Regions from separate parts of the Pseudoalteromonas sp. ATL1 genome, predicted to be linked through region 1. Evidence: predicted binding sites of a transcription regulator. Region 1 holds the regulator's gene; each other region holds the start of a gene.
What was found. Region 1 encodes FliA, which starts transcription of late flagellar genes. Its sites were predicted from a motif close to CTAAAGNTNNNNNNNNNNNNGCCGATA; they were not measured.

Region 1 (7,753 bases):
TAGTGCAGATGATGCGCGTGCAAGACGTGAAGAAGTAACGCGTGAGGCAGATTTTTACGGCTCAATGGATGGTGCCAGTAAATTTGTTAAAGGTGATGCGATAGCGGGTATCGTGATCTTGGTTATCAACATTGTTGGTGGTTTGTTTGTAGGTATGATCCAGCACGATTTGTCATTTGGCAGAGCGATGGAAGTATACACCTTGCTGACCATCGGTGATGGTTTGGTGGCACAGCTTCCTTCACTATTACTGTCAATTGGTACTGCTATTGTCGTTACTCGTCAAAACGAATCTCATAACATGGGCGACCAGTTCAAAACTCAGTTAGGTAATGAAAAGTCACTTTTCATCGCATCTGGCATTCTTGTTGTAATGGGGGTCGTGCCGGGCATGCCACATATCGCCTTTTTAAGTTTAGGCGCACTGCTTGGTTATCTTGCGTACTATACACAGCAACAGAAAAAACAAGCCGAGGAAGAAAGCGCGGCTGCTGAGGCCAAAGGTGGTGCCGTTGCAAAACAGCAGGACCAAAAAGAATTGGGCTGGGATGATGTACAGCCAGTTGATGTTATTGGATTAGAGGTGGGTTATCGCCTTATACCTCTAGTTGATCAAGCTCAAGGTGGTGAGTTACTGAGCCGAATTAAAGGGGTGCGTAAGAAACTTTCCCAAGAGCTTGGCTTCTTAGTTCCGCCAGTGCATATTCGCGATAACCTTGAGCTTGATCCAAATGCTTACAACATCACATTAATGGGTGTAGGGTCAGGTACAGGTGAATTAAAGCATGGTGATGAGCTAGCAATTAACCCAGGTCAAGTGTTTGGTCCTATCAAGGGGATTGAAACTAAAGATCCGGCGTTTGGTTTGGACGCGGTCTGGATTAAGCCTGAACAAAAAGATGAGGCACATTCTTTAGGTTATACCGTAGTAGACGCAGCAACGGTTGTCGCAACGCATATCAGCCAATTACTCACCAATAACGCATCGTTGTTACTTGGTCATGAGGAAGTACAGAATTTATTAGATATGCTAGCTAAGAGTCATCCTCGTTTAGTTGAAGGTTTAGTGCCGGACATTTTACCGCTGACTACGGTAGTAAAAGTGTTACAGAATTTGCTTAACGAAGGCGTCGCAATTCGTGATATGCGTTCAATTGTTCAAACCTTAGTTGAGTATGGCCCACGTAGCCAAGACCCTGATGTATTAACGGCTGCAGTGCGAATTTCACTGCGTAGATTAATCGTTCAAGACGCCGTTGGTAACGCGGATGAGATCCCTGTCATAACATTGGCGCCTGAGTTGGAACAGATGTTGCATCAGTCACTTCAGAACGCAGGTGATGAAGGGGCAGGAATCGAACCAGGCCTTGCTGAGCGGCTTCAAAACTCGTTGAGAGAAGCGCATCAAACGCAAGAAATGCTGGGTGACCCGTCCATTTTATTAACCTCAGGTATGTTAAGAAGTGTGCTTTCAAGATTTGTTAAACATACGATCCCCGGCCTTCGCGTGATGTCATATCAAGAAGTGCCAGATGAAAGACAAATTAAGATTGTGAGCTCAGTTGGACAGTAATAGGATTAAAGGGGTTGTAACATGAAAATTAAACGTTTTTTTGCCAAAGATATGCGCACCGCACTTAAAGAAGTGAAAGAAGAGCTTGGTGTTGATGCTGTAATCATGTCAAACAAAAAGCTGGCTGATGGCGTCGAGATTGTTGCTGCTATTGATAATGACCGTGCACCTGCGGCAACAAAAGCGCCTAAAGCAGAGCCTGCGCATCAAGCTCAGCCTCAAGCAGCCGCCCCACGTTTTGTTCGCCCAGAGCCACAAAGAGCGCGTCCAGAGCCACAAGCTCAGGTTGCTGATAGTTTAGAAGCGTTACTTGAGCGTCAAGCCCCACGTCCACGTTCACCGCAGTTAGCCTCTATGTTTTCGCAATCTGGTATTGATACTGAGCAAGTGTTTAAAGCTCGCGCACAAGCTGAAACACACACCCATGCTCAGGAGCGCTTTCAACAGCCACAACATCAACACAGAGCACAAACGCAATCATCAAGCTGGCAGTTTGATGATGAATTAGAAGCTGGGTTTGGTGATGATATGGATCATGACGATCCAAAGCATGATGAAATGAGTGCGATGCGCGAGGAAATGAACGCTATCCGTCAACTTCTTGAACATCAGGTGTCAGGTTTGATGAAACAAGAAATGGCTCGTCGGGATCCAACACGTGCTTGTTTAATTGATCGCCTGCAAGGCATGGGTATTGATGCAGAAGTTGCACAGCAAATGGCGTGCTTTATCCCCGATGACGTATCACGAAAAGAAGCGTGGAACGCGTTACTGAATATGGTTGTAAACCAAATGCATACCACTAATAACGACATTCTTCGTCAAGGTGGTGTATACGCGTTTGTTGGCCCTACAGGCGTAGGCAAAACGACCACCGTTGCAAAGCTTGCAGCACTTGGTGCACAAAAGTACGGCGCTGATAAAGTGGCATTGATCACAACAGATACATATCGTATCGGCGCATATGAGCAATTGTCTACTTATGGTCGGATTATTGGTTGCCCGGTTAAACAGGTAAAAGATGCGAATGAACTTGCAGAAGTTTTGTACCACTTAAGAAATAAAAGACTAGTATTAATAGATACCGCAGGAATGAGCCAACGTGATTTGCGTTTAACTGAACAGTTAAATACTTTGATGCGTAGCACGCGTGTAGATATTCGCAGCTATTTAGTGTTAAGTGCCACATCGCAAATGCATGTGTTACAAGAAACGGTTCGCCATTTCCAAAAAGTAAACTTAAGTGGCTGTATTTTCACCAAACTTGATGAATGTCTAAGTTTAGGCGAGATTATTAGCATAGCGATTCAAAATCGCCTGCCAATAGGGTATCTTACCAATGGACAGCGAGTTCCTGAGGATATTCGCGTCGCGAATGCTCAAAAGCTAGTCAAAAAGGCTGAGCAATTGTATTTAAAAAGAATAAAAGCACAACATTCGAGACCTGTAGCAGTAGCGTCTCAGACAGTAGGAATGTATGATTAACACAGTTTTAGATCAAGCAAGTGGCCTGCGTAAAATGAGTCAAAATAATAATCACGGTGTTAAAGTTATCGCTGTAACCGGTGGTAAGGGTGGTGTAGGCAAAACAAATGTCTCGTTGAATACCGCAATTGCGTTAGGCCAGCAAGGAAATCGCGTCTTAGTATTAGACGCTGACTTAGGTCTGGCTAACTGTGATGTCATGTTAGGCTTAAGGGTAGAAAAAAACCTTTCTCATGTGCTTTCAGGAGAGTGTGAGTTAGACGAAATACTCGTTGAAGGGCCAGCGGGAATTAAAATTGTGCCAGCGACGTCGGGTTCGCAAAGCATGGTTGAGCTAACTCCAGCAGAACATGCGGGACTGATCCGTGCTTTTAGTGAGCTAAACACCGAGTTTGATATATTAATTGTCGATACCGCAGCGGGTATCTCTGATATGGTTCTTAGTTTCTCTCGTGCGGCTCAAGACGTCGTTGTCGTAGTATGTGATGAACCAACTTCTATTACTGATGCTTACGCACTTATCAAAGTACTAAGTCGTGAGCATGGCGTATATAAATTCAAGATTGTTGCCAACATGGTGCGCAGTTTGCGCGAAGGCCAAGAATTATTTGCTAAACTGTCAAAAGTAACTGACAGGTTTTTAGATGTGGCACTTGAGTTAGTCGCAACCATTCCGTTCGACGAAAATATGCGTAAATCATCAAGGCGTCAAAAAACGATTGTTGAGCTTTTTCCAAACTCACCTGCAGCAGTTGCGTTTAGGGGGCTCGCTAGCAAGGCTGTGAAGTGGCCAATTCCACATCAACCTTCTGGTCATTTAGAGTTTTTTATTGAACAACTTGTCAACGGGTAACTATGGCATCATCGGTGAGTAGAGCGATGGGGTATCAGACGTCTGAAAATATACACAAAGTGGTTGAGCGTCATGCGCCGCTAGTGAAAAAAGTCGCGTGTCATTTATTGGCGCGTCTACCAGCTAATATCCAATTAGACGATTTGGTCCAGTCAGGTATGATCGGCCTAATTGAAGCGTCGAAAAATTTTGATGCTTCGAAAGGGGCGAGTTTTGAAACTTTTGCGGGTATTCGCATTCGTGGCGCCATGCTTGACGAAATTCGCCGAGGAGACTGGGCACCTCGTTCTGTTCATCGCAAAAGCCGCATGGTTGCAGAAGCCATCGCTGAGCTTGAATCAATTCTCAATAGAGAGCCAAAAGATACTGAAATAGCTGAAAAACTTGATATTACGCTGGATGAGTACCATCATATTCTTAATGATGTAAATAGCAGTAAAGTGATAGGTATTGAGGACTTAGGTGTTGATGAAGATGTTATTTCGCCATCAGGCGAGGATTTATCGCTAGACAAACCATTTAATAATGTTAAAAATGAACGCTTTAACGAATCGTTGGTCGCAGCGATTAAGTCTTTACCTGAAAGAGACGCTTTAGTTTTGTCGTTGTATTACAATGATGAAATGAATTTAAAAGAAATCGGCCAGATACTAGATGTAAGTGAGTCTCGTGTTAGCCAAATTCATGGGCAGGCAATGATAAGGCTAAGGGCCAAAATCAATGACTGGGTCAATTAGAGTAAAAATAATAGGTTCAAACCTCACTGGAGGATGTTTTGGATAAAAACATGAAAATTCTCGTGGTTGATGATTTTTCTACAATGAGGAGAATAATCAAAAACCTGCTTAGAGATTTAGGCTTTACCAATGTACAAGAAGCTGATGATGGCAGTACTGCGCTTCCAATGCTACAGAATCAAGAGTTTGATTTTGTGGTAACAGATTGGAATATGCCTGGTATGCAAGGGATTGATTTACTCCGTGCAATTAGGGCGGATGAGAATCTTAAGCATATCCCAGTGTTGATGGTAACTGCTGAAGCAAAGAAAGAACAAATCGTGGCAGCAGCCCAAGCAGGCGTAAATGGTTACATTGTTAAGCCGTTTACGGCAGGAACACTAAAAACCAAGTTAGAAAAAGTGTTTGAGCGTTTAGGCTAAGAAATAAGAAGGAGAGGCTAATGTCAACGCCTTCTGTGCCTCAGATCAGCCTTGAGCAGGCAAAACAGCTTGTTGCATATTTGGAACAAGGTGAACAAGAAAAAGCAGATCAATTAATTTTGGAAGCTGCCAATAAAGAGCAGTCTGAGTTGTTTGCAGAGGTGGGTAAGTTAACTCGCCAATTGCATGAATCTTTAAAAAACTTTGAACTCGACACGCGTCTTGCCGATCTGACGACTGAAGCCATTCCTGATGCAAAGCAACGTTTAAATTACGTCATGGAAATGACAGAGAATGCAGCTAATAAAACCATGGACGCAGTTGAGGCAAGTTTACCGCTTGCTCAACAATTAGCTGATGATTTGTCTGATATTAAGCCTACATGGGATCGCTTGATGCGACGTGACATTCAGTTAGGTGAGTTTAAATCACTATGTCACGATTTAGATAAGTTTATGCAAGGGTCACAAACTAGAACAGATGAACTACAAAGTTTGATGACCAATGTTTTAATGGCTCAAGATTATCAAGATTTAACAGGGCAAGTTATTCGTCGAGTTATAGAGCTAGTCAGAGAAGTAGAAGATAGCCTAATTAATTTATTGACTGTTTTTGGTACTACAGACGAGCAGCCAGGTAAAGCAAAACGCTCAGAGGCGAAAGCTGCTCCAAAAGATATTGAAGATGTAAATGTTGATGATATTTCAGGTCCTGAAGGGCCAATTATCGACGCGGATTCAAGGGATGATGTGGTATCAGGGCAAGATGAAGTTGACGACTTACTGTCAAGTTTAGGCTTCTAATTAGGAGAGTATGCATGAGCTTTGAAGTCGATGAAGATATCTTACAAGACTTTCTTGTTGAAGCCGGTGAGATCCTAGAACTGTTATCTGAACAGTTAGTCGAACTAGAGAATAATCCAGAAGATAAAGAGCTGTTAAATGCAATTTTCCGCGGATTTCATACGGTTAAAGGGGGCGCAGGCTTCCTGAGTATGACGGAACTCGTTGATGCCTGTCACGGGGCGGAAAACGTGTTTGACGTACTAAGACAAGGGCAAAGAAAAGTAACATCTGAGCTGATGGATGTTATCTTACAGTCTTTAGATACGATTAATGAAATGTTCGCGCATATTCAAAACCGTGAACAACCAGACCCAGCTGACCCTGCATTGTTGGAAACACTCCACCAATTGAGCAAGCCAGCTTCAGCTGACGAAGTGATTTCTCCACCACCTGCTGCGAGTGCACCAGAGCCTGTCGAGGAAGACGTCCCACCAGTTCCTGAAGTGGAGGCAGATGATGTTCTGTTTGATATCGATACTTCAGATGTTTCATCAAATGGCGACGATGCCAGTATAGATGAAATTACGGAAGATGAATTTGAGAGTCTGCTAGATGAACTGCATGGCACCGGTAATGGTCCTGCGTCTGTGAGTAAGCCTGCAGGGGAAGAGTCTGATGATGGTGATATAACGGATGATGAGTTTGATAGTCTGTTAGACGAGCTTCATGGTGTGGGTAGTTTTGGCGCTTTAGATAAGTCAGGTACACCGAGTGCGGCCCCCGCAAGCACTCCACCTCCAGCTGTTTCAAGTAGCGATAACGACGAGGAAATCAATGATGATGAATTTGAAGCGCTATTAGATGAATTGCACGGTAAAGGAACAGCCCCTCGTTCAGTAGAAAGTGGTGCATCAAAGAGTACGCCTGCGGCTAAACCAGAACCTCAACCAGAAGCAGCGAAGCCTGCGCCCAAACCGCCTGCAACCTCGGCCCCGAGCCCTGCGGCTACAAAAGCGCCAGCGCAAACGCCAGCTTCTGATAGTAAAGCTGCGCCTGCGGCTGCCGCTAAAAAGGCACCCGCGGCACAGGCGGAAACGACCGTTCGTGTTGATACCAAGCGTTTAGATCAAATTATGAATATGGTCGGTGAGCTGGTACTGGTTAGAAACCGATTGGTGAGCTTGGCTAACAACACTAACAGTGAAGCGATGGGCAAGGCTATTTCTAACTTAGATGTGGTCACGGCTGATCTTCAAGGTGCTGTGATGAAAACCCGTATGCAACCGATCAAAAAAGTGTTTGGTCGATTCCCTCGGGTTGTACGTGACTTGGCTAGAAGCCTTAAGAAAGACATTAACCTTGTTCTAGAAGGTGAAGAAACAGATTTAGATAAAAACCTTGTAGAGGCGCTTGCCGATCCGTTGGTGCACTTAGTTAGAAACTCAGTAGACCATGGGATCGAGATGCCGGAGGTACGTGAAGCAGCAGGTAAGGTCCGTACAGGTACCGTTACGCTATCTGCTTCACAAGAGGGTGACCATATTTTACTGACCATTAGAGATGATGGTGCAGGTATGGACCCTGAAAAACTAAAGAAAATAGCTATCAATAAAGGCGTTATCGACTCTGATCAAGCGAGTCGTTTGTCTGATACAGAAGCGTATAACCTCATTTTTGCGCCGGGCTTCTCGACCAAAGAAGAGATATCTGATATCTCAGGTCGGGGTGTGGGCATGGATGTAGTTAAGACCAAAATTACTCAGCTGAATGGTTCGATTAATATTCAATCTGAGTTAGGTGTTGGTACTATCCTGGAAATTAAGGTACCTCTGACACTCGCGATTCTTCCAACCCTCATGGTCATCGTTGGAGAGCAAACATTTGCTTTACCTTTGGCT
Region 2 (7,753 bases), 1.7 Mb from region 1:
AGGCTTGGTGGCCTACGTCCCAAAGTAGTCTATCCTCAGGCGTGTTATACACGTAATGTAGAGCAACCGTCAGCTCGACGGTGCCTAAACCTGAAGCAAAATGGCCACTACTTTGTGACACGGAATTTAATAAGTAATCTCGTAGTTCATCACTGAGTGCAGTTAGTTTGTTCTGCGGTAACTGTCGCAGTTGCTGTGGTTCATCTGCCAAAGCTAATAAAGGGTATTTGCTACTATCCAATTTCATGGTTTCGATTATGTGTCCTACGCAAACTTCGCACAATTATATACAAAGGATACGGTTAATTTTATTTATTTATACAAATTAGCCATTAATTTGTCATGAACAGCGATTATTTGAGCGAGTTTAGTACTTTCGCTCAATGATGTAGTGCGCCAAGCTTGCTAATACATCGGTGTTTTCTTCAATATCGTCCAGCGCGTCAATCGCACTTTTAATTAATGCAGAGGCTTTACTTTTAGCGCCGTCGAGCCCCAACAAGGCGGGGTAAGTTGATTTGTTGTTTTCAACATCTGAACCTTGAGGTTTACCCAATGCTTGGGTGTCGCCTTCGATGTCTAAAATGTCATCTTGTACTTGAAATGCCAAGCCGATATTGCTTGCATAACGTTGTAAAGCAGAGTGAGTATTCTCGCTGATATTACTTGCACATAAAGCACCTAGCTCGATAGCCGCGCTTAATAATGCGCCGGTTTTCATGCGATGAATGCGCTCCAACTCAGGTAAGGAAATTTCCTTATCGGTCCCAGCTAAATCAAGAGCTTGGCCACCAACCATACCTTGCAAACCTGATGCGCTAGCGAGCACATTTATCATTTTTAGCTGCTGCGTAGCGGGGACATTAAAGTGATGCCCACTTAACAGTTCAAACGCGAGTGTTTGCAGCGCATCGCCTGCTAAGATAGCTTGTGCTTCGTCAAAGGCAATGTGGCAAGTCGGTTTACCTCGGCGTAAGTCGTCATCATCCATTGCAGGCAAATCATCGTGTACCAGCGAGTAGCTGTGTATGCACTCAATTGCGGCGGCGGCTACGTCGAGATCGGCTTGATTTGCCCCCAGCATTTCACCCGTTGCATAAACAAGAAAAGGTCTGAGGCGTTTACCCCCGTTGCTGATACTGTAATAAGTCGCTTGCTTTATGGTCTGCTCGGTATCAATTGGAGCATCGAAGTAATTGTTTATAAAGCCTTCAACACGTTCTTGCGCGCGCTTTAATTGAATTTTTAAATCCACGATCTATTCCGAATCACCTTGAAAGGGCACAGCTTCACTCTGAGCGTCGTTTGCCATGAGGATGGATACTTTTTGTTCTGCTTGTTGCAACTTTTTACTCGACGCATTTGCCAGTGCGATACCGCGCTCAAATTGCTTCAAAGATTGTTCTAAGCTAAGGGAACCTTGCTCCATAGAGTGAACGATTTCTTCTAGTTCACCCATCGCTTCTTCAAAGCTCAGGTTATCTGGTTTTTTTGCCGCCATGATGATATCTCGTAGCCTGATAGACTGGTCATTAAGTAAAATTTAGAGGGCAATTTTAGGGGGATTGCGACGCAAGGTCAAAGTTTGTGGACGTATTTTGTTATATGTTTGTCATCAAATGGGCTTACTAGCGTGTTATTGGCGCTCGCATTTTTGACGCTTTTTAATATAATTGACTTAAGATATTCAGTAGCTTGCCGATAATGAAATGTCCTACGAAGACATTGTAATCTTTTCAATAAAGACTGGCACGTATCTTGATTGAAAAACAAACGATGAACACCTTAGGCTATAAGTAGAACGATAGATAGAACTCTCTGGAGGGTATGTGGATTTAGCAACCGTTATTGGGATCCTAGGCGCGATAGGTCTGATTGTGATGTCCATGTTCATGAGTAGTGACGGTGAAATCGTCATGTTCGCGGACGCGGCATCAGGTGTGATCGTGTTTGGTGGTTCGTTGTTTATTGTGTTGGCTAATTTTTCCATGCCGAAGTTTTTTGCAATCGGCAAAGTCGTTGGCAAGGCATTTATGTTTAAAATCGAAACGCCGGAAGAATTAATTGAAAAAGCGGTAGAGTTAGCTGATTCTGCCAGAAAGGGTGGCTTTTTGGCGTTGGAAGAAGCAGACATACCGAATAGTTTTATGCGCAAGGGTGTGGATATGCTCGTTGATGGTCACGACGCTGATGTGGTGCGGGCAACTTTGCAAAAAGACATTTCTTTGACAACGAGCCGACATGAAATGGGTTCATCTTTATTTAAGACTTTAGGCGATATTGCACCCGCGATGGGGATGATCGGTACGCTAATTGGTTTGGTTGCCATGTTATCAAACATGGATGACCCAAAGGCCATTGGTCCAGCCATGGCGGTAGCGCTCTTAACAACTTTATATGGTGCATTCTTAGCGAACGTAGTCGCTATCCCAATTCAAGCAAAACTTGAACTTCGAAAAGACGAAGAAGAGCTTAATCAACGCCTCATTCTTGATGCTATTTTGGGCATTCAAGACGGGCAAAACCCAAAAGTGATTGAAGGGATCTTGAAAAATTACCTGCCCGAATCTAAACGTGCTCATGAGAAAGAGGAATAGGCAGAATGTCTGACGAAAAAGAGTGTAAATGCCCACCTCCCGGCTTGCCCGCTTGGATGGGGACGTTTGCTGATCTCATGTCGCTTCTTATGTGCTTTTTTGTACTATTGCTCGCTTTCTCCGAGATGGATGTACTCAAGTTCAAGCAAATTGCGGGCTCCATGAAATTTGCTTTTGGTGTGCAGAATAAAATTGAAGTGAAAGATATCCCAAAAGGGACTAGCGTCATTGCGATGGAGTTTACGCCAGGTAAACCAGAACCGACTCCAATTGAGACAATTCAGCAACAAACGGTTGAAATGACGCAGCAGATGCTGGAGTTTCAGGCAGGGGAAGAAAGCTCGGCAGGCGGTCGTCAAGAGCAACGTGGTAACAAGCGCGGTGGTGAGTCACAAAGTACCTCACAAGAACAGGCTATGACACAAGCAATTTCTGCTGCTGAGCAAGAACAAGTGAATGAACTTGTTAAAAAGATAGCGCAGCAGTTAGAAAAGCAGATTATGGATGGTGCGATTGAGCTTGAGTCTTTAGGGCAACAGATCATTATTCGGATTCAAGAAAATGGTGCTTTTCCTTCCGGTAGTGCATTTTTACAACCGAAATTTCAGCCCATTATTTTGGAAATAGCGGACTTGCTCAAAGACGTTCCAGGGGAAATAACCGTCTCAGGACATACGGATGATTATCAAGTCAGTAACGAGCTATATAGCAATAACTGGGATTTATCGGCGACGCGCGCTGTTGCTGTGGCCAGTGAGATGGTAAAAGCCCCTGGCTTTGATAAAAACCGTTTAGTGGTGGTGGGTCATGCGGATACTCGCCCGTTAGTGCCGAATGAAACCAACGCAGATAGAAGGCGTAATCGTCGGGTGGAAATTTCTATATTGCAGGGTAAGCCACAAGAATCAGATCCCATTGAAGTTGGGACAAAACAACAATAAAAAGGCCACTTAATGGCCTTTTTATTGTTTGAATCGGTTATCCCAAAGCGGGGATAACGCCGGCCATTTGCAGTGTTTGTGCTGCGATGATCAATATGCCACACAGTGCAGCAATGATCAGGCCCATGTCTCCGCCTCTTACTTGGTAGCCGCCGGCCAGTTCGCCTTGGCGTCGCTGTCTCCAAACCATAGCAACAGGTAAAAATACAGCCAGCACCACGAGTGCGATTGCCGCATAACCTAACGCCATAATGAAACCTTGCGGGTAGAAAAGCGCAAAGCCCAGAGGGGGTAGAAATGTGATCACGGCTGTTTTTGTTCTATCAAGGCGGCCATTCCCTTTTTTAAAGGCGTCTGCGAAGAAGTCAAACAAGCCAAGACTAACGCCTAAGAATGATGTGGCAAGTGCCAAATCGGCAAAGATGGTCACAAAAGTACTTACACTTGGATTATTCGCAATATTTGAAATGCTGCTAACGAATCCCGTTAAGCCACCACTTTGCATTAAACTTTGCTGGCTCATTACACCTTGGCTAAGTAGCTGCCAAAATACGTAGATGACCAATGGAAGGGCTGCGCCAAACATCATTACACGTCGCAATGACTTAATATCTAAACCAACATATTTAACGATAGATGGGATTGAGCCGTGAAAGCCAAAAGAGGTGAAGACTACTGGAATTGCGGATAATACCAAGCCTTGTTCTATCGGCATATCCAGCAAGTGCTGGCCGTGTACATAGGGGCTTAAAGCAAAGAATAAACTACCCAGCACGATGATCTTGACGGTAAAAAGTATTTTGTTGAGTTTATCGACGGTACTGGTACCCGCAGTAACAATCGTTGCGACAATAAATGCCAGTAGAATCGACCCCACCTGTGGCGCGACACGCATGCCGACTAAGCTGTTTAGCTTCTCCTGCAGTTGTGCACCTCCTCCTGCAATATAGGCGGCACAAAGGGCGTAGAATAAAAACACCATGGCAAAGTTTGCAACAATCTGCCCGCGTTTACCAAGAATGGATTTTGCGAGTGTATTCAGTGTTGCTTCGGCGCTGGCATATTGATGAAGTTCTAGCATCAATAGCGCGGTATAAGTCATGAGTAGCCAAGAAAGAACGATTAGTATTAATGCCGTCGTGAAACCGAGCCCAGCCGATGCAATCGGTAAGGCCAGCATGCCAGCACCTATCGTGGTACCGGCGACGATCAGCATACTCCCCAGTGTTTTATTTTTAAGCACAAATTGCCCCTTGTGTGTGAGAGAGTTTTGCAAGATATACTGGCAACTAAAAAAATGAAATAGTTTTGCCACAAATCAATGTTAACGATTGTAATTTATGTTTTACGAAGTCGTAATTGCAGACGACAATGTATCAAATTTAGGTAAAAAGAATGGTCTTACCACGGGGCCATTGATTTCAGTGCATTAAAAAAGCGCCTTAGGCGCTTTTTTAACTTAAACGAAGTTATTTAACTTCTTTGCCTGCGGCTTGTTGATCCGCGTGGTAACTTGAACGCACAAAAGGCCCACAAGCTGCATGAGTAAATCCGATCTCATCTGCATAGTCTTTCAATGCATCAAATTCAGCGGGTGGTACATAGCGTTTTACTGGCAGGTGGTGTTTTGAAGGCTGTAAGTATTGACCAACAGTAAGCATATCAACGTTGTGCTCACGTAAGTCTCTCAATACTTCTTCAATTTCAGACATCTCTTCGCCCAAGCCCACCATCAAACCTGATTTGGTTTTGACATTTGGATGGGCTTCTTTAAAGCGACGTAACAGTTCTAAAGACCACTTGTAGTCAGCACCAGGACGAGCCAATTTATATAAGCGTGGCGCAGTTTCTAGGTTATGGTTAAACACATCGGGTGGTGTTTGCGTTAATATCTCGAGCGCTCTGTCCATACGGCCACGGAAATCAGGCACTAGTATTTCAATGGTGATGTCAGGATTGTGCTTACGAATTTCGGTGATACAATCCGCAAAGTGTTGTGCACCACCATCTCTTAGGTCGTCTCGGTCAACTGAGGTGATCACGACATAGCTTAACTTCATATCTTTGATAGTAAGTGCAAGCTTCTCAGGCTCTTCGGCATCTGGCTTTAACGGACGACCATGTGCAACATCACAAAACGGGCAACGGCGAGTACAGATCGCGCCTAAAATCATAAACGTAGCTGTACCATGGTTGAAACACTCTGATAGATTCGGGCATGAGGCTTCTTCACATACCGAATGCAAACCATGTTTACGCATCGCTTGTTTTATGCCGTCAATACGCTCACTTGATTTAGGTAGACGTATCTTCAGCCATTCAGGCTTACGCAGCATTTCTTGGCGTTCAGTTGGCAGTACTTTTACTGGGATCAATGCCATTTTTTCGGCATCACGAAGCTTTACCCCTGGCTCCATTTTTACTGGTTTACTCATTCGTTCTCAAACCCTTCAGTTTGCTCAACATGTTCAGCGTTGAGTCGCTTTAACATGTGTTTCACCAGCCCATTTCCAACATCTTTCATGTTGTCAGGACCATTTAATTCGCTTGTTTGAACCATGTTCATGCCAGCATATCCGCATGGATTTATGCGTAAAAAAGGCGACATATCCATGTTTACGTTTAACGCAAGGCCATGAAATGAGCTGCCACGACGAACGCGTAAACCTAATGACGCAATTTTGCTGTCATTCACATACACACCGGGCGCATCGGCTTTGGCATACGCGTCGATATCGTGCTCTGCAAGATAGTCAATGATGCACTCTTCTAACCAAGTGACCAGCTCACGTACACCAATTTTAAGACGACGTAAGTTAAACAATACGTACATCATTTGTTGTCCAGGGCCATGGTAAGTGACTTGGCCACCACGATCGACTTTGATGACGGGAATATCGCCTGGAGCCAAAAGGTGCTCATCTTTCCCAGCTTGGCCTTGAGTAAAAACCGGCTCGTGCTCAACTAACCAAATCTCATCAGGACTTGTCTCGTCACGCTTATCGGTATATTGCTGCATTTCTTGCCAGATAGGCTCGTAACTGCGACGTCCTAGTTGGCGAACAATGACTGTATGCTGGCTCATATTACTACCTTGCTCTTTACAGAACGTGACGCACATCTTTTAGTGAGCCAAGTTCTGTGTAAATTTGCTCGATATGCTCTTTTGAAGTCACGGTCGCAACGACAGTGATTGATTCGTAGGTGCCTTTACTACTAGGTTTGATCTTCGGGGCATAATCACCTGGGGCAATTTTCTGTAGTTTAACCAACACCTGATCAGTTAGGTTTACATTCGCAACTCCCATGATCTTAAAGGTGAACGGACATGGAAACTCTAAGTACTCGTCAAACTTAGTATCTTTTACTAGCTTTACCACAACGGTATCCTCACTTCTGGCACTGACTTGCATTCGCTGCAAGTACTGATCATTAGGTTAGCGTGACTAACCCAGAATTATTGCGGCATTCTATCATTTTTATTGCAAAAAAAAACGCCTCACTTGGAGGCGTTCACTTATAGTCGTGTTATTCACTGCATCACTTGTAAGCGTAAATAATCATATATCTTGCTAAAGAAACCACCTTCAGCGACTTCTTCTAACGTAACAAGTGGATATTGAGCGATTTCTTCGCCTTCGATCTGTAGAAATAGCGTGCCCACTTTGCTGCCTTTTGCAAGCGGTGCTTCAAGCGTTTTATCTAGCTCAAAAGTCGCTTTTAAATTTTTACGTTGTCCGCGAGGGATGGTGATTGGCGTATCTTGTAAAATACCTAAAGAAACCGTTTCTTTATCACCCATCCAGATGCGTTGATCGGCAAAGCTATCACCTGCTTTATAAGGTGTGATTGTTTCATAAAATCTGAAGCCATAGTTAAGTAACTTTTTGCTCTCAACTTTACGAGCACGCTCGCTAGCGGTACCCATGACTACCGCGATAAGTCGCATGTCGTCTTTGGTTGCTGATGTCACTAAGCTATAGCCTGCTTCTGATGTGTGGCCTGTTTTGATGCCATCTACATCAAGGCTTGCATCCCATAACAAGGTATTACGGTTGTACTGTTTAATGCCGTTATAGGTAAACGACTTTTCTTTATACAGGGCATATTCTTCAGGCACATCTCTAATAAGGGCCGCACCTAAGGTCGCCATATCACGAGGGGTGGTGTAGTGCTCATCTGTATCTAAGCCGTGGCTGTTGATAAAGTGAGAAT
Region 3 (7,753 bases), 3.1 Mb from region 1:
GGGCACTTCGTGCGTCAACGTTAATCTTAAAATAGTTTGGGTGGTATATTCGCAGCCGCAGCTTCGGTGGTATGTTTAGCCCCGTTACATCTTCCGCGCAGGCCGACTCGACTAGTGAGCTATTACGCTTTCTTTAAAGGGTGGCTGCTTCTAAGCCAACCTCCTAGCTGTTTTAGCCTTCCCACATCGTTTCCCACTTAACATACACTTTGGGACCTTAGCTGGCGGTCTGGGTTGTTTCCCTCTTCACGACGGACGTTAGCACCCGCCGTGTGTCTCCCGGATAGTACTTTACGGTATTCGGAGTTTGCAAAGGGTTGGTAAGTCGGGATGACCCCCTAGCCTTAACAGTGCTCTACCCCCGTAAGTATTCGTCCGAGGCTCTACCTAAATAGATTTCGGGGAGAACCAGCTATCTCCCGGTTTGATTAGCCTTTCACTCCTAGCCACAGGTCATCCCCTAACTTTTCAACGTTAGTGGGTTCGGTCCTCCAGTTGATGTTACTCAACCTTCAACCTGCCCATGGCTAGATCACCGGGTTTCGGGTCTATACCTTGCAACTAAGCGCCCAGTTAAGACTCGCTTTCGCTACGGCTACCCTATTCGGTTAACCTCGCTACAAAATATAAGTCGCTGACCCATTATACAAAAGGTACGCAGTCACACCACGAAGGTGCTCCTACTGCTTGTACGTACACGGTTTCAGGTTCTATTTCACTCCCCTCACAGGGGTTCTTTTCGCCTTTCCCTCACGGTACTGGTTCACTATCGGTCAGTTGGGAGTATTTAGCCTTGGAGGATGGTCCCCCCATATTCAGTCAAAGTTTCACGTGCTCCGACCTACTCGATTTCACTTTAGATAAGTTTTTGTGTACGGGACTATCACCCTGTGTCGTCATACTTTCCAGAATGTTCCACTAACTACACTAAAGCTTAAGGGCTAGTCCGATTTCGCTCGCCGCTACTTTCGGAATCTCGGTTGATTTCTTTTCCTACGGGTACTTAGATGTTTCAGTTCTCCGCGTTCGCTTCATACAGCTATGTATTCACTGCATGATGACCCAAAGGGCCGGGTTTCCCCATTCGGAAATCCTAGTCTCAAGCGCCTCTTACTGGCTCAACTAGGCTTATCGCAAGTTAGTACGTCCTTCATCGCCTCCAACTGCCAAGGCATCCACCGTGTACGCTTAGTCACTTAACCATACAACCCAAAATGGTTTGTATCGTCAAAGACAGTTTAACTTCGCCAGAAGTTAATATTGAATACTAAAGTAGACGCTAATAAATCTTAAGATTTATCGGCATGTTTTACTTTTGAAAACTCTTTATAGATATAAATATCTACAAGAATTAATTATCAGCTTTTCCAAATTTTTAAAGAGCAATATCACTCAGTCATAAGACCAAGCAACAATCATCTGTGTGGACACTACGAACAAATAAGTTCTAAATCGTATAAGGAGGTGATCCAGCCCCAGGTTCCCCTAGGGCTACCTTGTTACGACTTCACCCCAGTCATGAATCACTCCGTGGTGATCGCCCTCCCGAAGGTTAGGCTAACCACTTCTGGAGCAACCCACTCCCATGGTGTGACGGGCGGTGTGTACAAGGCCCGGGAACGTATTCACCGCGGCATTCTGATCCGCGATTACTAGCGATTCCGACTTCATGGAGTCGAGTTGCAGACTCCAATCCGGACTACGACGCACTTTAAGTGATTCGCTGACTCTCGCGAGCTCGCAGCACTCTGTATGCGCCATTGTAGCACGTGTGTAGCCCTACACGTAAGGGCCATGATGACTTGACGTCGTCCCCACCTTCCTCCGGTTTATCACCGGCAGTCTCCTTAGAGTTCCCGACCGAATCGCTGGCAACTAAGGATAGGGGTTGCGCTCGTTGCGGGACTTAACCCAACATCTCACAACACGAGCTGACGACAGCCATGCAGCACCTGTATCAGAGTTCCCGAAGGCACTAATCTATCTCTAGAAAATTCTCTGTATGTCAAGTGTAGGTAAGGTTCTTCGCGTTGCATCGAATTAAACCACATGCTCCACCGCTTGTGCGGGCCCCCGTCAATTCATTTGAGTTTTAACCTTGCGGCCGTACTCCCCAGGCGGTCTACTTAATGCGTTAGCTTTGAAAAAGTCCTCCGAAGAGTCCAGCTTCTAGTAGACATCGTTTACGGCGTGGACTACCAGGGTATCTAATCCTGTTTGCTCCCCACGCTTTCGTACATGAGCGTCAGTGTTGACCCAGGTGGCTGCCTTCGCCATCGGTATTCCTTCAGATCTCTACGCATTTCACCGCTACACCTGAAATTCTACCACCCTCTATCACACTCTAGTTTGCCAGTTCGAAATGCAGTTCCCAGGTTAAGCCCGGGGCTTTCACATCTCGCTTAACAAACCGCCTGCGTACGCTTTACGCCCAGTAATTCCGATTAACGCTCGCACCCTCCGTATTACCGCGGCTGCTGGCACGGAGTTAGCCGGTGCTTCTTCTGTAAGTAACGTCACAGCTGAATGCTATTAACATCCAACCTTTCCTCCTTACTGAAAGTGCTTTACAACCCGAAGGCCTTCTTCACACACGCGGCATGGCTGCATCAGGCTTGCGCCCATTGTGCAATATTCCCCACTGCTGCCTCCCGTAGGAGTCTGGGCCGTGTCTCAGTCCCAGTGTGGCTGATCATCCTCTCAAACCAGCTAGGGATCGTCGCCTTGGTGAGCCATTACCTCACCAACTAGCTAATCCCACTTGGGCCAATCTTTAGGCGTGAGGCCCGAAGGTCCCCCACTTTGGTCCGTAGACATCATGCGGTATTAGCAGTCGTTTCCAACTGTTGTCCCCCACCTAAAGGCATGTTCCCAAGCATTACTCACCCGTCCGCCGCTCGTCATCTTCTAGCAAGCTAGAAATGTTACCGCTCGACTTGCATGTGTTAGGCCTGCCGCCAGCGTTCAATCTGAGCCATGATCAAACTCTTCAATTAAAAGTTTTTTGAAACCGAAGCTTCGTGCTCATTGAATTCTGATTTTGATTTCCCTTTATAAAAGAAAAATCGAATTGACTGTGCTGAAACAAGTAAACTTGTTTCCGTTGGTCACTCAGTTCAATTGAGACTCTAAATTTGTTTGCATCCTCTAGCGAGGCTAGATTTTGCTGTTAGAACTCAATTTGTACGAGTGCCCACACAGATGATTGCTTCATATTTTTAAAGAACGTTTCGAGCTGCTTTCGCGTCTCGAGGGATGTGCATTCTAAGCATTCCCGATTTTTTGTCAACACTTAATTGAAGTTTCTTTTTTAGAAGTTTCAAGTTTAAGTTTTACTTGACGCTGACTCGTTGCTGCTTTGCTTATTCAGCGTAGCGCTCCGTGTCAGTGGGGTCGCATTATAGGGCGATCCTTTTTTTGATCAAGCGTTTTTTTATTCTTTTTGTTTGTTTGCACATTAAGCGAACAAAAACGCTTCAAATGCAGTTTTTTGACTACTTTTGATGCAATTTCCTGAGCTATGCCTATTTTTATTATTGCGAAGTTTATTTATCTCGTTAATATAGCTTCCTTATTTGTTAATTTAATGTTTATCCTCTGTTTATTGGTAACTCTATTATGAAATCATCGTCTCAAAAGTCTTTTATTATTACGCTAGCACTAGCAGTTGTGGGGTTTATTGCGGCACAATTTTTATTTTCTAATGTTGAAATTAGCGCACCGATCACCTTAGCTGTCGGGATCTTAATCGGTGGCTTGGCAGTTATTGCAACTTCTAACACGCCAGCATCGGATCCTGCACAAGATGTAGCAACTAAAACACTCTATGTCGGCAACCTACCTTATAAAGCAAACGAAGGAGTAGTGCGTGACTTATTCGCACAGCAAGGACAAGTATTCAGTGTTCGACTATTAAAGGATAAGAACACAGGTAAACGTCGTGGTTTCGGGTTTGTGGAAATGGCAGAACAAGATGCCGACAAAGCAATTGCCCAATTAAACGATAAAGAATTTCAACAAAGAACGTTAAAAGTTCGTGCTGCAAAACAAAAGCAGTTTGAAGGAGATGAATCAAACGCTTTCTAACAGCCCAGCTCAATAGGTAGCAGTTTTACTTCCTTATTGTATTCAAACACACTTGGTGCCGTTGCATAGAAACGTAACGGCATCTCATTTTTAAGACGGTTATTTTCAAGTTTATCCGCCAATAAAAACCGTACTCTATTCGCAATAGCACTACCTGAATCAACAAGCGCTACCTTATCTCCATAAAACGCAGCCAAAGACTGTTCCAAGATAGGAAAGTGCGTACAACCTAAAACAATACAATCTACATCAGGGTGAATACCGATGTGTGATAATTCCTTGGCAATGGCCTGTTCATCTAAACACTGTTGCCAATAATACTGCTCAGCTAACCGCACAAGTTTTGTCGATTGATGTAAATCTACCTGACAGTGCATCGCATGGCAGGCAATTAAATCACGCGTATATTGGTTGCTTGATGTGGCCGGTGTCGCCAGAAGTGCGATACGTTTCGTTTGGCTTAGCGCAGCAGCCGGTTTAATCGCAGGCACAACACCTACGATGGGAATATCTGTACACTGGCGAGTGGCCGCAAGTGCATAGGTTGACGCGGTGTTACACGCTATAACAATAAGGTCGACTTTTCGATGAAAGCCATCAAGGCGCTGGACCAAACACCTTAACCGTTTCTGGATTGTTTCTTCGGACTGCAGTCCATAAGGCAGCAGCGCATTGTCCATCACATAGCTATATTCAGCAAATGGGAGTTTGGCACGAATATGCTCCAGCACACTCGTACCTCCGATACCTGAATCAAACACCAATATGTGAGGCAAAGCACAACCACTAGAAAATAACACTTGCGCGGCAGTGTGCCATGCAACACATTAAAAATAAATGACTACTCAGCGTCTTTCTTATCTAACTGACTAAAAAAGCCTTGTGCGTAATCAAAAAACTCTTTTAATCGAGCTTGCCCTTCATTCAACCAAGCAAGTATATCTGGCAACTGCTTTTCAATTCCCAGCTTTTTGCCTTGATCGTGAATATTTTCCAATTGCTTGTCTAAGGGCTGTAGCCCTTTCTCTATCTCTTTGATCGGATTAGACTGCTGATATTGGCTGATTGCAGCGGTCGTTTTAGATTGACGGAGATCCATGGTGAAGTTCGCAATCTGATCACTATCTATATTTAATGATTTTGCTTTATCAAACGCATCGTCATACTCACCTGAGAAAAATAAGTCACTGACATTGCGTACGTCTTTCATCATCTCATTAATTGCATTTTGCTCTTCTTGACTAAGCTCGCCATTGACGACAATCGAAAAGCTAACTTCATGCTGCGTTTGCTGGCCAACCGCAAGACCATGTTCATTGCCCTTTTGACTATAAGCCGCAGCCTTTGACTCAGAACGCGCATCACTGAAGGTAATTTTAACTTCATCACCTTCTGCCGTCGTAAAACTGTATTCGGCTTGATTCGATAAGCTCGCATATTGGGCTTCACTCACTTGCATCGACTGTGATTTAGGACTAAATAATGACTCTTCAAACTCATCAAGTCCTTTAAAAATACCATCACGCGCTTTTTCAATTCCCTGTTCTATTTCATCATTATAGGAATTCGCCCCTTTTAACTCTTCAGTGGCTTCATCAATCCCCATTTGCACACCCTTACGCGCTGCGCCTAGCATCTCTTTTAACTCATCGTCATTTTTGCCGTCAACTTTTGCCCGTTTAACCGCCGCAGTTACGAAATCCAATACATTTTTAGTAATGGCTTCAAAATCAAACAATGGCTTTTCTTTCTCAGCTTTTTTTTCTATACCGAGTGCCTGTGCTAATTTATCGTCTAGCACCATAGCAGCCAGTTTATTTTTATCACCGAAATAACTATCTGAATTTAATTTTACACTGGGCATAAACCCATTAGGCCTATTCGCCTTATTAGTCAGTGCTGGGTTAAGCAGCTGATGTAATTGTCCTATTTTCATAACATGGCTCCAAATATCGTGGTCATCGTGTGTTCAACACAACCATCCGTTCCTTGTTATCGACCAAAATAAACTTAGCTTAAGCACTTTTAGTATAAAAAAGAAACAATTTTTGTGCGATAAACTGGACAAATCGACAACGGCCCCTAAAATAGCGCGTCTGAATTTTGCAAGGTACTTCTTATATGGCTGTCATTTTAATAGATACTTCCGAATACGAGCAGCAGCTCGGTGAAAAACAACAACGCATCAGCGCACAATTCGCTAAGTTTAATGCGCCAGAGTTGGAAGTGTATGACTCGCCAAAAACACAATATAGGCAACGTGCCGAATTCCGTGTTTGGCATGAAGGCGACGCTCTATTCCATATTATGTTTGATCAGGCAACAAAGCAGAAAATCCGCGTTGATCAATTTGATCCAGCCGCGCCGCTGATCAGTGAAATCATGCAAGTCATGATGGATAAACTCCGTAATAACGAAGTCTTGCGTCGTAAGCTCTTTCAAATCGATTACCTTTCAACGCTTAGCGGGGAAATATTAGTCAGCCTGCTTTATCACAAAGCACTTAATGAACAATGGCAAGAAGCGATGCAATCACTGCGTGCTGAATTACAACAAACGTATAAAATTGATTTCATCGGTCGTGCTCGCAAGCAAAAAGTGATCTTTGGTGATGATTTTGTCACAGAAAAACTCAACGTGAACGGCCAAGAATTCATTTATCAGCAAGTTGAGAACAGCTTTACGCAGCCAAACGCCAAAGTGAATGAAAAGATGCTGGCTTGGGCACAATCAGTGTGCGCACCTCTGAACAATGATTTACTCGAACTCTATTGTGGCAACGGTAACTTTTCCATCGCGCTGGCTGGCAGCTTTAATAAGGTGCTAGCGACAGAAATTTCTAAATCATCCGTTCACTCAGCCCAATACAATATCGCTGCCAACAAAGTTGAGAACTTAGATATCATCCGTATGTCGAGTGAAGAATTCACTCAAGCAATGAAGGGCGAACGTAACTTTTCAAGGCTCAACGGTATCGACTTAAATGATTACAACTGTCAAACTATTCTGGTGGACCCTCCGCGAGCAGGGATGGATGAACTAACCTGCCGATTAGTCTCAAACTACGACAATATTATCTATATTTCATGTAACCCTGACACATTAGAGCGTGATCTTGAGTTGCTATGTGAGACACATACAATCTCCCGCATCGCGATTTTCGATCAGTTCCCATACACACATCATGTAGAATCGGGCGTATTTTTACAGCGTAAGTGACAAACTAAAGAGTATAAAAAAGCCTCGTGATAACGAGGCTTTTTTGTATTTAAAAGTGGGTTATTTCGTTGCCAAGTAATTGATCAAAGCACTGATCTGCTCAGGCGTTGTCGTTTTTGACTCGCGTAATAGCAACTTGTATTTACCGTTTACGATAAATGTCGGCACGCCACTTAATGCGCCTTTTTCTTGTAACTGCTCTTGATTACGTGCCATGCGAGACGCTTTGGTACGAACCGAGAAGCTTTTGTATAACTTATCAAATTTCTCGCCATCAACACCTTGTGATACAAAAATATCTTTGATGTCAGCAAGCTCGTTAATTTTTCCACGCTTTGTATGAATGTGTGTAAACAACGCAGAAACAATGGCATCTTTCTGTGGTAAAACAGCAGCCGTCGCCAACGCATTTGCCATCATTTTTTGAATTTCAGGATCACGTGAACCA
Region 4 (7,753 bases), 390 kb from region 1:
TGTTTGCAACCCTGTCAGAAGGGAAAGAAGGTCAAGTAGACGCTAACGGTGAGTTAGTCTGGTGGCTTAATTTGAAGTGCGATCCTGATGAGGCTTTGTTACTTCGAGATGAGTTCCCATCAATCGTACCCGGCTACCACATGAACAAACGTTTGTGGAACACGGTTATTTTGGACGGTTCAATACCTGAAGAAAAAATTAAAGAGATGATAGATACATCGTATAACATTGTTGTCGATAACCTACCAACTGCGCAAAAAGAAGAATTAGCAAAATACGTCAACACTGACGATAAGTAATTTCGGATTGGCCTCCCTCGCTTTAAGCGAGGGCCATTTCTTTTGCTTCATAAATTTTCACTCCAACTCACCTTCAAATTTGTTATAGCTCAAAAAAAAGTGTAATCACGCTTAAGCTCTGTGTACATTTACTTATAATCAAACCAATGCTATCGGGTTCAAGGATAAAAAATGAAGAAAGTTGCGGTATTAACGAGCGGTGGTGACGCGCCAGCGATGAATGCAGCCATTCGTGCAATTGTATTAAGTTGCCGTTTTTACAACATCCAATGCGTTGGATTTTACCATGGCTACAATGGCCTAATTGACGACCAATATATTGAAATCACAGAGTTTGATATTAACCCAACATTGCAGCAAGGTGGCACGATTTTAAAAAGCGCGCGTTGTCATGCCATGCACACACATGACGGCGTATTACAAGCTTGTAATACGCTGCGAAAACACGAAATTGATGCGCTTATTGTTATCGGTGGCGATGGTTCACTCAAAGGTTTACAAGCCATAAAACAACATTGGAACAAACCTGTCATCGGCTTACCAGGAACCATAGATAACGATTTAAGCGGCACAGACAACACCATTGGTTTTGCTACAGCCGTCAGCACTGCAACTCATGCGATTGACAAAATAAGAGACACCGCAAATGCTTTTGAGCGGATCTTTATCGTGGAAGTGATGGGGCGTCACAGTGGACATATCGCATTTAACGTTGGGTTGGCGACAGGTGCCGAGGCGATTATTTCTTTTGAAAATTTTTCACCCGAACAATCGGGTAGCAAAATTCAACACTTGCTTAAAGCAGTGGAAAAGCAGCAACAGACTCACGGTAGTTTTTTGATTGTTTTGGCTGAAAACCTCTGGCCAGGGGGCGCACAAGCACTAAAAGATAGCCTAGCTACAGAAGGAGCCGTTGACAGCGCAATTTGTATCTTGGGGCATATACAACGCGGCGGCTCGCCAGTGCCTGAGGATCGAAACTTAGCAACAGAATTAGGGCTTGCAGCCATTGAAGCACTCAATCAAGGTCTAGACAATGTAATGGTAGGCAAAGTTGCCGGGGCGATAACATACACAAGCTTAGCTGAAGTGATATCTACAACTAAGCCCGTTAATCAACAATGGGTCACAGCCCACGAGCAGCAACTGACTCAGTATCTAAAATAAGCTTGAATTGAGCCACATGTGCGTTAGGACACTTGCTGCATATCCTAACGCGATGACTGGCGCCCATTTCAAATGCCCGAAGAAAGTATAATACCCTCTTGCTTGTCCCATCAATGCAACCCCTGCGGCTGAGCCAATCGATAACAAGCTACCACCAACACCCGCAGTTAATGTTATCAACAACCATTGCCCCTGTGACATCTCTGGTTGCATAGTCAGCACAGCGAACATAACCGGAATATTATCAATAACCGATGAAACAACCCCAAGGAACACGTTTGCGCCCGTTGCCGACCATCCGCCGTAAAGCACTTCGGATAGCAAGCTCAAATAGCCTAAAAAGCCTAAGCCCCCAACACACATGACGATACCGTAGAAGAACAGCAATGTATCCCACTCGGCTCTTGCAACTTTATGGAAAATGTCAAATGGCACCATGCTACCGAGTAAATCTATCCGTACTTGGTCGCCCTCACGCAATGCCGTGTTACGCTGACGCTGTAACGTCATACGCAAGTAATAGCCAAAAAACTGTAAATAACCAAGCCCCATCATCATACCCATAACAGGCGGCATATGTAGGAGACTGTGACATAACACAGCCGTTAAAACAGTTAACAGGAACAACCCAAGAATCCTTCTTGCACCACGTTGCAATGTAACTGGTGCATAAACAGCTGAAGGCCTTTTTTTCTCAACAAATAAGCTCATCACCGCCGCAGGAATGATGTAATTAACCAACGATGGAATAAGAAGGGTAAAAAACTCATTGAATTGCACCATACCAGCTTGCCAAACCATCAACGTGGTTATATCCCCAAACGGGCTAAATGCACCACCCGCATTAGCCGCAATCACAATATTGATACAACTGAGATTTATAAAGCGCTTATCCCCTTCAGCTACTTTCATGACGACAGCACACATCAATAATGCCGTGGTTAAGTTATCTGCAATGGGCGATATAAAGAAAGAGAGAAACCCTGTTATCCAAAACAAGCTGTTATAACTAAACCCACGTTGGATCATCCATGCTCTTAATGCATCAAAAACTTTGCGCTCTTCAAGGGCATTAATATAGGTCATTGCGACGAGCAAAAATAACATTAGCTCGGCAAATTCTAATAAATTATGCCTAAAAGCATGTTCCGTAACGTGAGGAATATCATGAGTGACATAATAAATACTAATGATGATCCAAATAATACCCGCAGCAACTAGAACAGGTTTAGACTTTCTCAAATGGAGCTTTTCTTCAACCATGACGAGTGCATATGCAAGGACAAAAATAACAATGCATACTATGCCCAAGTTGGACGAAGTTAAATCCACTCTCTCGCTACCGCTGGCCCATGCAGGCACTGCCATGCATGCTAACATAATCCAAAACAAGCTAAACTTGTGACCTAATCCGCCCATGTCCGTGCCACCCTATCGTTATGATTATTATTCAGTAAAAATACTGGTAGTAAAAACATAGCACGGATTGCGTCAACGTCGACTATTTTTCTTGCATAACTAGTAAGTTAACTTTTAAAAAGACGAAATATAGTAGTCAAATAGCGGGAAAGGTAAATTGTGCTGAACACCATTGGGAACAGCACATATCAGTCTGATTTATAAATAAATAGTTTGTATATTGGCGCAAATATTACTGATCACGACTCATCTTTTCAATCATCAAAATGAGCAACAAACCTGCAACTGCCAATGCAATACACACGAGCGTTTGAGGCTCAACTCCCGTTACGCTTGCAAACTCCATCGGGCTAATATTTTTCTGCAACAGCGGCTTTTCAACACCGTGAGAATTGGTATAAGTCGATACGACCTGTTTCCATGGCCAAAGCAAATTGAGTGACCCAAGTAAAAAACCAGCCAGCAAAGCAAAAGTTAGCTGTTCAAACTTTGCTAGCAACCAAGACAAAAAGCGAGAAAACAGCATTAATCCGCACACACAACCTACTATAAACAATCCAACCAGCATGACGTCTTTTTGTGTCACCGCAGACAACACATGGCCGTACATGCCCATTAGCAATAAAATAAAACTTCCTGAAATACCCGGTAGTATCATCGCACACACTGCGATAGCACCCGCTACAAAAAACATCCACCAATGAGGTTGAGCTTCAGACGGAGCGATGGTAGTGATAACAAAGGCAATAACTGCGCCTAGAAGACAGCTGACAACCGCTTGCCAATGCCAATTTTTGACTTGTTTTGCCACATGCACAAAAGAAGCGACGATGAGTCCAAAGAAGAATGACCAGACCAGTAACTGGTGATTGTCCAAAAGATAAGTAATTAGCTTGGCCAGTGACGCCGCGCTGGTGATAAGACCTGAAAATACGGCTAACAGAAAAGCGCCATCTACATGCTGCCAACAGGCTTTAATCCCCTGGGTTCTGAGTATATTTAATGCTTTGAGATCAAAGCTTTTTAATGCATTGAGAAAACGAGCATAAATACCAGTAATAAATGCAATTGTACCACCGGATACACCAGGCACGACATCAGCAGCGCCCATTCCAGCTCCTTTTAAAAATAGCCATAAGTAGTCTTTTTTTGAATCCAAATGTTGTGCCACTCACAGTACTCCATAATTATTTTGCGCCTAGTTTAACTGATTTGCTCAACAACAGACAGCAACGGCTTTGAAGCGGCTAAATTAATCAACAATTTAAGCTAAAAAAAACGCCAAGATTGCCGATATAGCATTTAGCTTATTTGTTATCTTCAAGGTGTGCCTAACGCTATGCGTACGTTTATGCTTTTTATTTGTGCTCTGCTCAGTTGCGCGTCTTTTAAAAGCGATGCTGAAAGAGCCGCTTTCATCATGCCTCCAGCTAGAACTGCAATAGAGCAAAATGATATTAAAGAACACTTTTCTGAAGAGCGTATTATTAGCTTAGATACCGAAAATGGTGAAGTGATGGCACTTTTTTCTCCGTACATGAGTGCATACAAGCGGGGGATTGTTATATTACTTCCAGAAGCCGAGCATACACCTTTGTCACCCCATAGTTCGGGCTATTTATTTGAATCACTGACCGACGACGGGTTTGATACCTATACGCTTCAAACACCCGAACTAAACTGGCTAGCCGATGCGTTTGACCCATTAAACGATGGTAAGTTACCACAAGAAAACACAGGTTGGTCGGAAGCGGTGCTTAATGATTACAAAAAGCGTTTAATCGCCAACTTTGAGGCGCTTTATGCTCAGTTACAAATGACCAGTAAAGAGCAACTGGTTGTTATTGCAGAGGGCGTTAGCGCTGGCGTTTTTTCTGAACATCTCGCCTCTCTGCCCAACCTTCGTATCGATGCATTTGTCGCAATCAGCGCTCAGTTACCCAACAGTGAGCGAAACAAACACCTGCCCGCGATTATTTCATTAGTCAGTCCGCCGTTACTCGACGTTGTCTACTCTCAAGACAATGATACTATCTTGAGAAGCGCCGAGCAGAGAAAACGCTGGGTGAAACGCAACAGTAAATTTGACTACCGCCAGCGTGAATTGTTTGGCGCCAGTACCGAAATCAGGCAGCACCAGCGCTTGCGCAAGGAAGTTGATGGATTCTTGAGGCAACTATAAATTAGCTTGCTTTTTTCAAGTATTCATAAGCCGATTGAATATCTTGGCTTTTGCGCTTAGCAACTTCCATCATATGTTCTGGCAACCCTTGAGAGACTAATTTGTCGGGGTGATGCTGCGCCATAAGCTTTCTATATGCCCGCTTAATATCTTTCTCCGTCGCATTACTTGATAAACCTAACACCGCCAAGGCCTGCGTTTTAGAAAAAGCGGGCTCAGAGCTTGCGGTTTGTCTATGCTGTTGTCTGTATTGTTGCTGTTGGCTCTGTTGATGTTGTCGAAAGCTAAATTCTGCTTGGTAACGCTTCAGGATAAATTTAAAGTGCGTCGCGGAAATACCAAGGTATTGACTCACTTTTTGCAGTAACTGTTTTTCACTGGCTGCAAGATGACCATCCGAAAACGCCATTTGAATTTGGATCTCTAAAAACAATTGAACTAAATCGTAACGCCTTGCAAACACTTCTTTAAAATCAGCGATCGCTTCTTTTAATTTGAAATCTTGTTCTTTCCCAGCACGAAATGCATTTTGTGCCTCGGTTCTGTCCTCTCCATGTAACCCCATTTCATCCATAAATGCGGTCGCTGCACGAATATGAGTTTCGCTGACTCGCCCATTTGACTTTGCGATATGCCCCATCACCGCAAAACAACTGGAAAAAAACAGTGCCTGTCGCTGATGTAAATCGTCTCCACTGAAAAAACCTTGAAAGCCACCGACCTTGTCAAAGCTTTGTTTTAAGCTTTTATCAAACATATGACCAAGCCAAAACCCCAAAATAGCGCCTAACCAACGGCCAAACATAAAACCAAAACACGTGCCTAGTAATTTACCCCACATGCTGCTGCTCCTGTTCGAGGTTTATCTGTGCTAGGCGTTCTGGCGTACCAATATCACTCCATTGCCCCAAATAAAGCTCGGTCGACACCTGTCCGCTTGTGAGCCCTTCACGTAACATAGGACCTAAAGGAACAAAGCCACCTGCCTGCTTTTCAAAAAATGATTTGTGATACAAACCAATGCCAGCAAAGGTATATTTCTGTTCATTATGGGGTTGACTCGCCAAACAAAAATCTCCGTCAGGGTGATGTTCAGGGTTCTCAACCAACACGATATGTGCTTGCGCTTCAAACAGCTGTAACTGCAGCATCGCGCTCACATCATAGTCAGTAAAAATATCGCCGTTAATAACAACAAACGTATCGTCCTCTTGGCATAATTGGGCTAACGCATTAATGATACCACCCGCTGTTTCAAGGCCGCCCTCAGGCTCTTGACTATAGGTAATTTTTATTCCAAATAGCGTGCCATCAGCAAAAAACTGCTTTATTTTCTCGCCTTGCCATGCAAGATTTATTACCACCTCTTTGATGCCAGCGGCTTTTAACCGCATCAAATGATAATAAAGCAATGGCTTTCCAGCCACTTCTAACATCGGCTTTGGTAACTCAGCCGTGAGCGGCATCATTCGTTTACCGCGGCCTGCGGCAAGGATCATGGCTTTCATTCAGTTATCAGGTCCAGCTTGGCTTTTACTTTTGGCATTATGTCATGGCGCAACCAAGTTTCAAGCCATTGAAATGGCTCGTAACACTTTGCAACTTCGCAGACATATTCCAAAGTAGGTAATACATCTTTGAGATATCCCGATTTCCCATCACGTATCAACAGTCGACAAAAAATACCGGCCGCTTTTAAATGCCTTTGCATACCCGTTAAATCGAAGTAGCGACAATACGACTCAAAGCTCATGTTATCGAGCAACTCGGCGCTATTTAATTGGGCATAACTGACTTTTTGCAAACGCTTGAATAGCTCGTCGGGTAACTTAAAATAACAGTCTCGCAATAAAGAGACAGCGTCATAAGTCACCGGCCCTTGCACAGCATCTTGATAATCGATTAGTGCCCACTGCGTATCTACATACATGATGTTTCGACTATGAAAATCTCGATGCATGGTCACTTGTGGCTGCGCCAGCATATTACTCACAAGCTGTTCTTTCAGGTTTTGCCACTGACGTAGTGGCAGGTTTTGCTCATCCAACCCCAACCATTCGAGCAATAACCACTGCCAGAATATATCCATCTCCATCGCAATAAAATCGGCATCGTAAGGCTTCATGCTGGCCGATGCTGGTGTACCTGCTATGTGCGGTAAAAGGCTTAAGACATCTTCGTAATCATGTTCGAGTGATGACAGTTGCAACCTATCTGCCAAATGCGCCTGACCTAAATCTTCTAAGAGCAAAAAGCCATGTTCAAGTTCGGTATAAAGAATGCGAGGCACACGTAAACCAGCGTCACTAAAGCATCGATTTAACTCAACAAAAGGCGCATTGTTTATTTTGCTTGGGTCCGAGTCCATTACAATATAGCGCTTCTGAGCAGACTCCACTCGATAGTAACGTCGAAAGCTCGCATCACTAGTTATTGCGCACCAGTCATAGGGGTCTGTTGAAAAATACCGCTGTAAAAAGCTCTCTAACATGCTTTGTCTATTTTGCTCTTTTGTCACAAAATTCCACTCTTAATTACTGTATTTCACTAAGTTTTACTTTATCATGTCTTGCTTAATATCAATAATGGCGTTCAAGGTTAATCAATGACTAAAACATGGGGGGCCATCGCGGTAGTATTTGCCAGTACCAATGCGATAGCCGGAACAGTACCTGCACCAAAACTC

Region 2: the regulator FliA is predicted to act here: its motif matches at 1,678-1,704, upstream of pomA (flagellar motor protein PomA).
Region 3: the regulator FliA is predicted to act here: its motif matches at 6,080-6,106, upstream of AC5FX4_RS00580 (DUF5610 domain-containing protein).
Region 4: the regulator FliA is predicted to act here: its motif matches at 4,155-4,181, upstream of AC5FX4_RS16030 (DUF3530 family protein).

What each region holds. Positions count from the first base shown of each region.
Region 1 is NZ_JBZYXL010000001.1:3,256,144-3,263,896, reverse strand. It holds gene flhA (flagellar biosynthesis protein FlhA) at 1-1,573, shown strand, start outside; gene flhF (flagellar biosynthesis GTPase FlhF) at 1,595-3,058, shown strand; gene AC5FX4_RS14240 (MinD/ParA family ATP-binding protein) at 3,051-3,911, shown strand; gene AC5FX4_RS14235 (RNA polymerase sigma factor FliA) at 3,914-4,648, shown strand; gene cheY (chemotaxis response regulator CheY) at 4,687-5,070, shown strand; gene AC5FX4_RS14225 (protein phosphatase CheZ) at 5,091-5,873, shown strand; gene AC5FX4_RS14220 (chemotaxis protein CheA) at 5,888-7,753, shown strand, end outside.
Region 2 is NZ_JBZYXL010000001.1:1,522,913-1,530,665, forward strand. It holds gene dxs (1-deoxy-D-xylulose-5-phosphate synthase) at 1-247, opposite strand, end outside; gene ispA ((2E,6E)-farnesyl diphosphate synthase) at 368-1,255, opposite strand; gene AC5FX4_RS06755 (exodeoxyribonuclease VII small subunit) at 1,259-1,501, opposite strand; gene pomA (flagellar motor protein PomA) at 1,830-2,597, shown strand; gene AC5FX4_RS06765 (flagellar motor protein MotB) at 2,603-3,538, shown strand; gene AC5FX4_RS06770 (aromatic amino acid transport family protein) at 3,576-4,781, opposite strand; gene lipA (lipoyl synthase) at 5,008-5,973, opposite strand; gene lipB (lipoyl(octanoyl) transferase LipB) at 5,970-6,623, opposite strand; gene ybeD (DUF493 family protein YbeD) at 6,640-6,918, opposite strand; gene AC5FX4_RS06790 (serine hydrolase) at 7,071-7,753, opposite strand, start outside.
Region 3 is NZ_JBZYXL010000001.1:123,888-131,640, forward strand. It holds rRNA gene AC5FX4_RS00560 (23S ribosomal RNA) at 1-1,202, opposite strand, end outside; rRNA gene AC5FX4_RS00565 (16S ribosomal RNA) at 1,458-2,996, opposite strand; gene AC5FX4_RS00570 (RNA recognition motif domain-containing protein) at 3,619-4,086, shown strand; gene murI (glutamate racemase) at 4,083-4,886, opposite strand; gene AC5FX4_RS00580 (DUF5610 domain-containing protein) at 4,928-6,022, opposite strand; gene trmA (tRNA (uridine(54)-C5)-methyltransferase TrmA) at 6,208-7,305, shown strand; gene AC5FX4_RS00590 (thiol:disulfide interchange protein DsbA/DsbL) at 7,366-7,753, opposite strand, start outside.
Region 4 is NZ_JBZYXL010000001.1:3,648,941-3,656,693, forward strand. It holds gene AC5FX4_RS16010 (MmcQ/YjbR family DNA-binding protein) at 1-299, shown strand, start outside; gene AC5FX4_RS16015 (6-phosphofructokinase) at 471-1,466, shown strand; gene nhaD (sodium:proton antiporter NhaD) at 1,458-2,834, opposite strand; gene AC5FX4_RS16025 (polyprenyl-phosphate transporter) at 3,118-4,056, opposite strand; gene AC5FX4_RS16030 (DUF3530 family protein) at 4,225-5,067, shown strand; gene djlA (co-chaperone DjlA) at 5,069-5,908, opposite strand; gene murU (N-acetylmuramate alpha-1-phosphate uridylyltransferase MurU) at 5,898-6,575, opposite strand; gene AC5FX4_RS16045 (aminoglycoside phosphotransferase family protein) at 6,572-7,558, opposite strand; gene lptD (LPS assembly protein LptD) at 7,673-7,753, shown strand, end outside.